Regions from separate parts of the Brevundimonas sp. SGAir0440 genome, predicted to be linked through region 1. Evidence: predicted binding sites of a transcription regulator. Region 1 holds the regulator's gene; the other holds the start of a gene.

What was found. The regulator LexA, encoded in region 1, represses DNA repair genes until DNA is damaged. The targets are predictions, from matches to a motif close to ATGTTCNCNANNTGTTCT.
Region 2: a site for LexA is predicted at 3,081-3,098, ahead of recA (recombinase RecA). Genes of this name have one in related genera too.

Annotation. Positions count from the first base shown of each region.
Region 1 is NZ_CP039435.1:1,899,631-1,905,673, reverse strand. Features, by position in the region: gene trpE (anthranilate synthase component I) at 1-730, shown strand, start outside; gene E7T10_RS09355 (hypothetical protein) at 727-930, opposite strand; gene E7T10_RS09350 (aminodeoxychorismate/anthranilate synthase component II) at 1,019-1,609, shown strand; gene trpD (anthranilate phosphoribosyltransferase) at 1,612-2,649, shown strand; gene trpC (indole-3-glycerol phosphate synthase TrpC) at 2,646-3,440, shown strand; gene lexA (transcriptional repressor LexA) at 3,559-4,257, shown strand; gene E7T10_RS09330 (ComEC/Rec2 family competence protein) at 4,238-6,043, opposite strand, start outside.
Region 2 is NZ_CP039435.1:569,113-575,155, forward strand. Features, by position in the region: gene E7T10_RS02695 (M20/M25/M40 family metallo-hydrolase) at 1-1,310, shown strand, start outside; gene E7T10_RS02700 (MHYT domain-containing protein) at 1,390-3,030, shown strand; gene recA (recombinase RecA) at 3,200-4,282, shown strand; gene E7T10_RS02710 (hypothetical protein) at 4,483-5,055, shown strand; gene E7T10_RS02715 (3-hydroxyacyl-CoA dehydrogenase NAD-binding domain-containing protein) at 5,126-6,043, opposite strand, start outside.

The sequences.
Region 1 (6,043 bases):
TTGGACCGACGATCCCTTCGCCTTCTATCGCTCGCTGCGTCGCCAGAATCCGTCGCCCTATCTGTTCTATCTGAACTTCGAAGGTTTCCAGCTCGCCGGCTCCAGCCCCGAGATCCTGGTTCGGCTGAAGGACGGCGAGGTCACGATCCGGCCGCTGGCCGGCACCCGCATGCGCGGCGCGACGCCAGAAGCGGACAAGGCGCTGGAAGTCGAACTGCTGGCTGATCCGAAGGAGCTGGCGGAGCATCTGATGCTGCTGGACCTCGGCCGCAACGATGTGGGCCGCGTCGCGGCGCCCGGCACGGTCGAGGTCACCGAGAGCTTCGTCGTCGAACGCTACAGTCAGGTCATGCACATCGTCTCCAACGTGCGGGGCAAGGCTGACCCCAGGCTGGATGCGGTCGACACGCTGCTGGCCGCCCTGCCCGCCGGGACCCTGTCGGGCGCGCCCAAGGTCCGCGCGATGGAGATCATCGACGAACTGGAAAGCGAAAAGCGCGGCGTCGGTTACGGCGGCGGCGTCGGCTATATTTCGGCCGGCGGCGAAGCGGACATCTGCATCACTCTGCGCACCGCCCTGTTCGCAGACGACCGAATCTTCGTTCAGGCCGGGGCCGGCGTCGTCGCCGACAGCGATCCTGCGGCCGAATATGCCGAGACCCAGCACAAGGCGCGGGCGCCGATGCGGGCGGCGGAAGACGCCTGGCGCTTTCGGACCGGCAATCGCTAGCGCGAAATCGTCATCGCCGGGTCGTTGAACTGCACGCCGGGTCCGATGATGACGACGCCCGCCATTAGAACCGCCGCAGTCGCTGCGAGCGCAGCTGCGCCAAGTGCGGCGACGGGGTTGGGCCTGGTTTCGACCACGACCAGCTTCGCCTTGGCGGCGGCGATCTTGGCGGCGATGTCTTTTTCAGCGGCGAGTTTCACCCGCCCAGTCCTAGTCCCGTCGAGTTAATATGCGCTTTAAGGCCGCGCCCGCTTGGCGCGGACGCGCGTCACGCCTAGAAGCCAAGCCATGATCCTCGTCGTCGATAACTACGACAGCTTCACCTACAATCTCGTCCACTACCTCGCGGAGTTGGGCGCGCCGACGCATGTGGTGCGCAACGACGACCTGTCGGTGGACGAGGCGTGGGCGCTGAACCCCGCCGCCGTTCTGCTGTCGCCCGGCCCGTGCGCGCCCGATCAAGCCGGCATCTGCCTGCCGTTGATCACGACCGCGCCAGAATCGATGCCGATTCTGGGCGTGTGCCTGGGTCATCAGGCCATCGGCCAGGCCTTCGGAGGCGACGTCATTCGCGCCAAGACCCTGATGCACGGCAAGACCTCGCCGATCCTGCATGAGGGTCAGAGCGTCTTCGCCGGCCTGCCCTCGCCCTTCACCGCCACACGCTATCACTCGCTGGCGGTCAAGCGCGAAACCCTGCCGGACGACCTGGAGGTCACCGCCTGGACCGCCGACGGCGAGATCATGGGTTTGCAACATCGCACCCGCCCGATCCACGGTGTGCAGTTCCACCCCGAATCCATCGCCACCGAACACGGTCACGACATGCTGGCCAACTTCCTCGAGATCGCCGGCGTAAAGCGCCTCGCGGCCGCCTGACCGTGGGCGACGGATTCAAGCCGATCCTCGCCCGGCTGGTCGAGGGCCATCCGCTGACGTCGCAACAGGCGCACGACTTCTTCGCCGCCTGCCTGCGCGGCGAGCCGACCCCCTCGCAGGTCGCCGCCGCCGTCACCGCCATGCGGATGCGCGGCGAGACCGTGGACGAGATCGCCGCCTTCGCGGGCGCCATGCGCGAGGCCGCCCTGACGCTGGATCACCCCTATGAGGTGATCGACACGTGCGGCACCGGGGGCGACGGTCAGCACACCTACAATATCTCGACCGCCGCGGCCCTGGTTCTGGCCGGCGCCGGTCTGAAAGTCGCCAAGCATGGCAACCGCGCAATGTCATCGAAATCAGGCTCTTCCGACGTCTTGTCGATCTTGGGCGTGAACCTGATGGCGTCGCAAGCGCAGCAGAAGAAGGCGCTGGACGAAGCCGGGATCTGCTTCCTGTTTGCGCCAGCCTATCACGGGGCGATGCGTCATGTCGGGCCGGTGCGGGCCGAGATCGGTTTTCGCACTGTCTTCAACCTGTTGGGACCGCTTTCGAACCCGGCGTCTGCAAGACGACAGGTCATGGGCGTCTATGATCCGCGCCTGCTGGAGCCGCTGGCCGAGGTGCTGGGCCGGCTGGGCGCCACCCGGGCCTGGACCGTTCACGGCCAGGGCTTGGACGAACTGGCGACTTCCGGCCCTACAGAAGTCGCCGAATGGAAGGACGGCGCGGTTCGCCGCTTCCAGGTCACGCCCGAGGACGCCGGTCTGCCGCGCGCCTCTATCACCGACATTCGCGGCGGCGACGCCGAGGAGAACGCCGTCGCCCTGCGCGCGCTTCTAGCCGGCGCGGCTGGCCCTTACCGCGACATTGTACTGCTGAACGCCGCCGCCGCCCTCGTGGTGTCGGATCGCGCGGCCGATCTGGCCGAGGGTGCCGCGCTCGCAGCTGCCGCGATCGATGACGGTCGAGCCGCCGTGGCGCTGGATCGCCTGGCCCGCATCACCTCCACGCCGCTGGAAATCGAAGAGCCCGCATGACCGACGTTCTGGACCGCATCGCCGCCTACAAGCGCGAGGACGTCGCCGCCCGCAAGGCAGCGACTTCACAGGACGCGATCGAAGCCTTGGCCCGCGCCGCATCCGCTCCACGCGGCTTTCGCGCCGCCTTGGAACGTGTAGGCGAGGAAACCGGGCGTCCCGCCCTGATCGCCGAGATCAAAAAGGCCAGCCCGTCAAAGGGCCTGATCCGGCCCGATTTCGATCCGCCGGCTCTGGCCCGCGCCTATGAGGCCGGCGGCGCGGCCTGTCTGTCGGTGCTGACCGATGGCCCCAGCTTCCAGGGCGACGACGCCTATCTAAGCCAGGCCCGCGAGGCCGTCGCCCTGCCCTGCCTGCGCAAGGACTTCCTGGTCGATCCCTGGCAGGTCGCCGAAAGCCGCGCCCTTGGCGCCGACTGCGTCCTGATCATCCTCGCCATGATTGATGACAGCCTGGCCGCTGAACTGCTGTCGGAAGCCGAACGCTTTGGCATGGACGCGCTCATCGAGACCCACGACGAGGAAGAAATGGCGCGCGCCTGTGCGCTCGGCGGCGATCTGGTGGGGGTCAATAATCGCTCGCTGCGCACGTTCGAGGTCGATCTGGAAACCACGGAGCGGCTGTCCATGCTCAGCCCCGTGCGCGCTCTGCTGGTCGCAGAGAGCGGCATCTTCACGCCCGACGACGTGGCGCGCGTCTCGGCTGCCCATGCCCAGGCGATTCTGGTCGGCGAGAGCCTGATGCGTCAGGCTGATGTCGAGGCGGCGACCCGTCAGCTGCTGTCCGTCTGAGCCGAGATGCGGCGGCAAGCCTCGCCGTTAAGTTGACATTAGCAAGGAACACTTACAGAACATCGACAAATGTTCACGGCCCGTTCCGATTCGTCGGCGGGCGCATGAGGGCCTGGCGATGCTCACGCGCAAACAGCACGAATTGCTGATGTTCATCCACGAACGCATCCAGGAGACCGGCGTCTCCCCTTCGTTCGACGAGATGAAGGAGGCGCTCGATCTGGCCTCCAAGTCCGGCATTCACCGGCTGATTACCGCGCTGGAGGAACGCGGCTTCATCCGCCGTCTCGCTCATCGCGCCCGCGCGTTGGAAGTCACGAAACTGCCCGAACAGGCGACGGCCGGCGCGCCGCGCGGTCGCGCCGGGTTCAAGCCCGACGTCATCGAGGGCGGCGGCGGTGTCAGACCTGCGGCCCCGATGGCGGCGAACGACACCCGCGAACTGCCGCTGATGGGCAAGATCGCCGCCGGCACGCCGATCGACGCGATCGAGCATGAAACCGCCCGCTATCCGGTTCCGGAATCGATGCTGGGTTCTGGCGAGCACTACCTGCTGGAGATCGAAGGCGACTCCATGATCGAAGCCGGTATCCTGAACGGCGACATGGTGGTGATCAAATCGACCGACAACGCCGCCTCCGGCGAGATCGTCGTGGCTCTGGTCGAGGGCGAGCAGGCGACGCTGAAACGCCTTCGCAAGAAGGGGGCCTCGATCGCCCTGGAACCCGCCAACCGCAACTACGAAACCAAGATCTACGGCTCCGATCAGGTCGCCGTTCAGGGCAAGCTGGTCGGCCTCATGCGCCGGTATCACTGACCTCCGGATCGGACTGACGCGTCCAGGGGCGGTCGCCGCGAACATCGGCCGTCCACACCGCGCGCCATCGGTTCGGCTCGCCCGAACTGACGCGCCACAACTCCACCGCCCCGCCTCGCGCAAAGTCCACGCCGTCCAGAACAAGGCGATCCTGACAGGCGCTCGGGACTGAGTTGACGACGGCGCGGACGCTGACGACGGGCGCCGCGCGGCATAACATCTCCATCTGATCGGAGCTCGGCGACTTTCGCCCCCACCAGATTGCTACGGGCCCGGCCTCATCGGTGTCCGGTCGACAGGAGAAGCGGCCGCAGATCCAGCCCGTCTCCGACCGGTCCGTCATCGTCAGCCCCCGTCTTCGTGACCAGAGATCGACTGCAAATTCGCGCACGCCAGGCCGCACGACGACCCCCGCCTGACCACGATGAAAGGCGGCGTTCGTCCCGCCATCGCCAATCCAGAGGTCCGGCGTCGGCGCACGCGGCCAGATCAAGACTGCCGCTGCGAACGGCAGTCCCAACCATCGTAGGCGGCCCTGCCACAGGCAGACGAACAGCACGCCCAGAAAGGCGATCGGCAGGACATAGTTCGGCGCGCTGGCGACGGTTCTGACCGCGCCGGGCATTCCCGCCGTCCACGTGCCGATCGCCAGCATCAGATCCACGCCCCATCCCGCGACCGCCAAGAACGGTCCCCCCAGCCCCAAGGGCTCGAACGCTGCGCCTAAGGCCAGCGCCGGCATCAGGATGAAGTCCGCCACGGGCGACGTGCCGAGATTGGCGAGCAGTCCGTACATGGCGGTGCGGTTGAAATGCTGCATGGCGAACGGTCCCGTCGCCAATCCTGCGACGACGCTGGCCGCCACAGCCGCCGTCAACCAACCGCCCAGCCGTTGGACTGCCAGGATCGGCCAGGGCGCCGATATTTCGCGCGGGCGCTTCGGCCAGGCCTCTACCAGGGCGACCAAGGCCGCCGTCGCCGCGAACGACATCTGAAAGCCCGGCGTGACGATGGCTTCAGGCTGTATCGCCAAAACGATGAAGGCCGCGACCGCCAGGCCGTGCATCGTCACAGCTTGCCGATCCAGCAGGATGGCGAGAAAGGCGATGGAGGCGGTGATGGCCGCCCGCTCGGCCGGCGGCGGCGCGCCCGACACCACCAGATAGACCCCGACCGCCGTCAGGCCCGCCAAGGCCGCGACCTTCTTGCCGTGAACTCGCAGGGCCAACCAGGGCCAGGCCGCGACGCCCAGCCGCACGGCGAAGAAGACGAAACCGCCGACGATGGCCATATGCAGCCCTGACACCGAAAGGATGTGCGCCAGGCCGGAATCGCGCATCACATCCATGTCCTCCTGACTGATCCAGGTTTCATGGCTGGTGGTCATTGCCGCCGCGATCCCGCCGGTTCGTTCGCCAAGCCGCGCCACGATCCGTTCGGCCAATGCGAAGCGGGCGCCATTGATCGCCATTTCAAGTCGAAGCCGCCACGGCGGCGGGGCCAGATCGGCTGTACGCGTGTCGCCCAAGGCGAACGCCACGCCGCCCATGCCCTGAAAGAAGGCGTTGCGCCCGAAGTCGTAGGCGCCGGGGCTGGCCGGCGCAGGCGGCGGATTCAGAATGCCGAACAGGCGGATCGCTTCGCCAGGCCGCGGCGGGTCGCCTCGCACCGTCGCCCGCAAGCGCACCGGCGTCTGTTCGGGCGTCAGTCCGCGGATCCAGACCGGCGCGATCACGACCCGCGCGCCGCGCTGCCCTGGGCTGTCGACATCGACGACCCAGGCTTC
Region 2 (6,043 bases), 1.3 Mb from region 1:
CCTTCTTCAGCGAACATCCGCTGCGTGACGACATCGGCGCGGTGATCAATCTGGAGGCGCGGGGCGGCGGCGGGCGCGCGATGATGTTCGAGACCGGGCCCGGCAACGCCCAGACCATCGCCCGCTATGCCCAGGCGACGCAGCGGGCGACGGGCGGGCCGTCCAGCAACGCCCTGGCCATCTTCGTCTATCGGCTGATGCCCAATGGCACGGACTTCACCGTGGCGGCGGATCGGAGGCTGGCGGGGATCAATCTGGCCTTCATCGGCCGCCCGGCGCAGTATCATTCACCGTCCTCGACGCCGCAGGCGCTGGATCAGGGCAGCGTGCAGCATATCGGCTCCCAGGCGTTGGAAATGGCCGATGACCTTTTGCGGGCGCCGACCCTGCCGCAGGCGACGCAGAACACCGTCTATGCCGACGTCTTCGGCCTGTTCGTCGTGCAGCATTCGCCGGCGATCGGCTGGCTGCTGTTGATCGTGGGAGTCCTGGCGACGGCCTTCGCCGCCTGGGGCGCGCGGCATGCCACGGCCTTGAGAGCCATGTCGGTCGTGCGGGGCGCGGCGGATGGCCTGTGGCTGTTGGCCAGCGCGGTGGTGGTGGGACAGGCGGTGCGCGTCCTGGCCGGACCGATCGGCCGTCGCGTGGATTCGGCCGACCTCTATTACACCTTGCTGCGTCGCCTGCCGGTTCTGGAAATCGCCGTGGCCCTGGCCATGCTCGGCCTGGTTCTGATGCTGACCGCAGGGCGACGCCTGCTGGGCCGATGGGGCGCAGCCGGAGTTGTCCTGGCGGCCTTCGCGATTGCAGCGGCGCTGGGCGGTTTCAGCCTGCCGGTCCTGGGCGCGACGGTGATCGCCCTGGCGCTCAGCCTGGCGCGGCCGAAACCGCAGGACGCAGACGCCGTCTGGGGCGGCTGGCTGGGGTTGATCGTCCTGGTTCTGATCCTGGGCGGCGGGGTGCAGGCGGCGGCGCCGGAAGCCGCCTTCCTGCTGGTGTGGCCCGGTCTGATCGCCGCCCTGGCCGCCGCGTCGACGGCGGTGATCGGCGCCCGTTTCGGTTCATGGGCGTCCTTGGCGCCCGCCGTCGTCGCCACAGCACTCGTCGGCGGGTGGTTGCTGGTTCAGGGGCACGGGGTCTTCCTGGGGGTCGGCATGGACTTGCCTGGCGCAGTGGGGCCGATCGCCCTGATGATCGCGATGCTGATCCGCCCGCTGGCGCCGCGCTCGGGCCGCGCCTTGCCGATCTTCGCCGCCGCCGGTCTGTTGCTCGCCTGCGGGATCGCCGTGGCGGCGAGACTCATCGCGTGAGGCGACTGCGTTTCGCAGTCGTCGGCGCCGTGAAACCCGGCTAAGGCTACCGCTGCTGCTTCTGGGAGCCTCGGCGCGCTTGCACCATCTTCACGTCAATCCGTTCACCGTCCTGTCGTTGGCGATAGCGATCCTGGGCGCGTGGACGGCTCTGGATCTGTTCAATCGAACCCGCGACCAGATCGGCGCGACGCGGCTGCGCTGGTTGGGAGTCGCGGCCCTGGCGCTGGGCGTCAGCATCTGGTCGATGCATTTCATCGCCATGCTGGGGTTCGAGTTGAACGGTCCGGTCTTCTATGACCCCGGCCTGACGCTGGTGTCGTTCCTGCTGGCGACGGCCGGTACGGCGGCGGCCTTCCTGACGGCGGGGACAGCGCAGGCCAGCCCCCTGCGACTCGCGCCGGCGGCCTTGCTGATGGGCGGGTCCATCGTCGCCATGCACTATGTCGGGATGGCGGCGATGCGGATGAACGCCGTCCTGAGCTATCAGCCCGTGCTGGTCGCCCTGTCGGTGCTGGTTGCGGTCGCCGCCGCCTATGCCGCCCTGATTGCGGCCCGCCAGGAGCGGAGCCTGGCCTGGCGCGCGGTCGCCGCCGTGATCCTGGGTCTGGCCATCGTCTCCATGCACCATGTCGGCATGGCGGCCCTGATCCTGACCCCGATCGCCGATGCCGGGCCGGTGGAGGGCGGGGCGTCGCCGGTGGTCCTGGCGGTCGCGGTGACGACCGGGGCGGTGACACTGCTGTTTCTCGCGCTGGGCGCCTCGATCGTGGATCAGCGCGCCAATGTCCTGGCGGCCGTGGACGCCGGCGGCGTCGGCTTCTGGGAAGCGACCCTGCCGATGAAGACGACGATGATGTCGCATCGCGCGCGCGAAATCCTGTCCATCGACGCGGACAGCCGTCTGGGAGCCACCGAGATCGGCGACCGTCTGTCGCCCGAGGATCTGCCGCTGCATCGTCAGGCGCTGGAGCGCGCCTTGGCGGGCGAGGGCGAATATGATCAGGAATGGCGTCTGCCGGCCTCTGGCCGCTGGATCCATCTGCGGGGGCGCCTGATCCGCAGTCGTTCGGGCCGGCCGATCAAGATGTCGGGGGTCATCACCGACATCACCGATCGCCGCGAAGCCTTCGCCGCCCTGGCCGACAGCGAACGCTTGCAGCGACTGCTGATCAACGAACTGAATCACCGGGTGAAGAACACGCTGGCCACGGTGCAGTCCATCGCACACCAGACGGCGCGGCGCACGCCGGATGTCGCCACCTTCACCGCCCTGTTCGAGGCGCGGCTGGTGGCCCTGTCCAACACGCAGAATCTGCTGACGGCCGCGAATTGGGAGCGTGTCGATCTGCGCGCCATGCTGGCTCAGGAACTGGCCCCCTATGCCGAGGAACAGGTTCGCCTGACCGGACCGGCCGTCGATCTGAACGCGCAGCAGACCCTGGGCATGGGCATGGTCTTTCACGAACTGGCGGTGAACGCCGCCAAATACGGCGCCCTGTCGAACGCCTCGGGCTGCGTGCGGGTCGACTGGTCCGTGGCGGAAGGCCATCTGCTGCTGGATTGGGTCGAAAGCGGCGGTCCGGCGGTGTCGCCGCCTCAACGCAAGGGCTTTGGTTCGGTGCTGATCGATTCGACCATCAACCGCTCGCTGCACGGCTCGGCGGTCATGACCTACGACCCCGAAGGCGCCAGTTTCAGCCTGCGTCTTCCGCTGTAGCCTACGTCAAAAACGGTCGTAGGTTTTGAATGTTCTCGTTTTGATCGATGAGAACATCTTGTGAACCGGAACAAACCATGCACATAGTCGGCCTCACGAAACGGGGGCGGGTCCAGGCGGGTCTCTCCCAAGCTTAATGACAGGAATCATGGCAAGGGAGACGAAGGCAATGGCTTCACAGGCGGCACTCAAGTTGGTGGGCAAGGACGACGGCGACAAGCAACGCGCCCTGGAGGCGGCGATCGCACAGATCGATCGCGCCTTCGGCAAGGGCTCGGTGATGAAGCTCGGCAAGGCCGGGCAGGTGAACGAGATCGAGAGCGTCTCGACCGGTTCGCTGGGCCTGGACATGGCGCTTGGCATCGGCGGTCTGCCGGTCGGGCGGGTGATCGAGGTGTTCGGCCCGGAATCCTCGGGCAAGACGACTTTGGCCCTGCACACCGTCGCCGAAGTGCAGAAGAAGGGCGGGGTCGCCGCTTTCGTCGACGCCGAACATGCGTTGGACCCGGTTTACGCCCAGAAGCTGGGCGTCAATCTGGACGACCTGCTGGTGTCGCAGCCCGATACCGGCGAGCAGGCGCTGGAAATCGTGGATACGCTGGTCCGATCGGGCGCCGTGGACATCGTGGTCGTCGACTCGGTCGCGGCCCTGACGCCGCGCGCCGAGATCGAGGGCGAGATGGGCGACAGCCTGCCGGGCCTTCAGGCGCGCTTGATGAGCCAGGCGCTGCGCAAGCTGACCGCCTCGATCTCCAAGTCGAAATGCATCGTCCTGTTCATCAACCAGATCCGTCACAAGATCGGCGTCATGTACGGCTCGCCTGAGACGACGACGGGCGGCAATGCGCTGAAGTTCTACGCCTCGGTGCGTCTGGACATCCGCCGCACTGGCGCGATCAAGAACCGCGACGAGGTGGTCGGCAACACCACCCGGGTCAAGGTGGTCAAGAACAAGGTCGCCCCGCCGTTTCGCGAGGTCATCTTCGACATCATGTACGGCGAGGGCATCTCCAAGCTGGGCGAGGTCATCGACCTGGGCGTCAAGGCCGGCATCATCGAGAAGTCGGGCAGCTGGTTCAGCTATGACTCCACCCGGATCGGTCAGGGCCGCGAGAATGTGCGCGAGTTCCTGAAACAGAACCCCGACATCGCCGCCTCGATCGAAAAGAACGTGCGCGCCTCGACCAACAAGATCGCCGACGAACTGCTGGGCACGCCCGAGCCGGACGAAGGCCAGGACCTGGAAGGCTGACGCCGGCCTCCGAGGCTGGGCGGACTGTCAGAGTTCATCCCGGTCTCGGTCTGGTCTTTTTCACCGCTACTCCGTCGCCCCTAGCGACCCGCCACCGACCCCGCGAAGGGCGGCGGAGCGACCCGCTCGACCTCGTGTCGGGCGGGTCTTTTTCTTGTCCGGGCCTGCGATTGCGATTGGCCCAGGGCCGCGCGATAACGATGGCCATGCGAAACCGCTTTGGGTGTCTGGCTTTGCTCGCCCTCTTGGTCTGCGCGCCTCTCGCGGGTTGGCAGACCTACCAATACGTTTGGTATCAAAGCCTCTTGCCTCATGGCGTCGAGGCAAGGTGGATCGAATATCGTAAGCAAGCGGCTTGGGGCTTCGGACCCGGCGCCGACGAGGTCGGACTGATCATATATCGGCTGGAGAAGGCTTCGCTTTCAAAGATCGAAGAAGGAGGATTGGCTTATCTGTCTGACGCTTCTGAAAGCCCGGTGCTGGTGAATGCATCTCAGCGGAAGGCGAATGAGCGTCGAACCTACTGGGACTGGAAGCGCACTCCGATCGTTCCATTGTGGTCTGGACATGGGGAGCATAACTGCGGCCGAGAGCCCGGCATCGGGGCCTTCCTGGATCGCAATTATTTCCGCTGCAAACTCGATCCGAAAACCGTGTCGCGGGTCAATGCCATCATAAGCTCTGACAATGCGTTTTACGCCCGTGGGCGAGGTGGGAGCGTCGTCATCGTGGCTCCGGTTGAGAAACGCGTGATCCTAGCGTACAGCGGCTAGCAACCCTTCTAAACGAAAACGGGCGACCCGAAGGCCGCCCGTTCTGTCGTCTGTCGATGTCCGCAGCCGATCAGGCGGCGGCCTTCTCCGGGGCGAACTTACCGTAGAAGGTTTCGTTCTTCGCGGCCATGTCTCGCAGCAACTGCGGGACCTTGAAGCGGTCGCCATAGGTCGCGGCTAGACGGTCGGCGGTCTCGACGAACTTGGCCAGACCGATGCCGTCGATCATGCTGATCGGACCGCCGGTCCAGGGCGCGAAGCCCCAGCCCAGGATGGCGCCCAGATCGGCTTCGCGCGGATCGTCGATGACGCCCTCTTCCCAGCAGCGGGCCACTTCGACGGCCTGACGATACAGCAGGCGCGTCTTCAGCTCGTCGATCTGGGCGAAGGCGGTCGGCTCTTCCGGCTGGTCGATGCCTTTGGTTGTCGGGGCCAGTTCGCCCAGACCCTTCCAGATCGTCTTGGGCTTCTGATCGTAGTCGTAGAAGCCCTTGCCGTTCTTGCGACCGAAGCGACCGCCCTCGACCATCTTGGCGACGATGTCGGCGCCTTCCGATGGGACGTATTTGTCGCCCAGATCCAGCGCCGTCTGTTTGGCGATCTTGTAGGACAGGTCCAGGGCGACGTCGTCGTGCATCTCCAGCGGGCCGCGCGGCATGCCGGTCATGCGACCGACATTGTCGATCAAGGCGGGGCCATAGCCCTCTTCCAGCATCGCCATGCCCTCCATCAGGAAGGTGGAGAAGCAGCGCGAGGTGTAGAAGCCGCGGCTGTCGTTGACGACGATCGGCGTCTTCTTGATCTTCAGCACATAGTCCAGCGCCTTGGCGATGGCGGCCTGACCCGTCTTTTCGCCCAGGATGATCTCGACCAGCATCATCTTGTCGACGGGCGAGAAGAAGTGGATGCCGATGAAGTCCTCGGGCCGCACAGAGGCCTCGGCCAGGCCGGTGATCGGCAGGGTCGAGGTGTTGGAGCCGAAGACGGC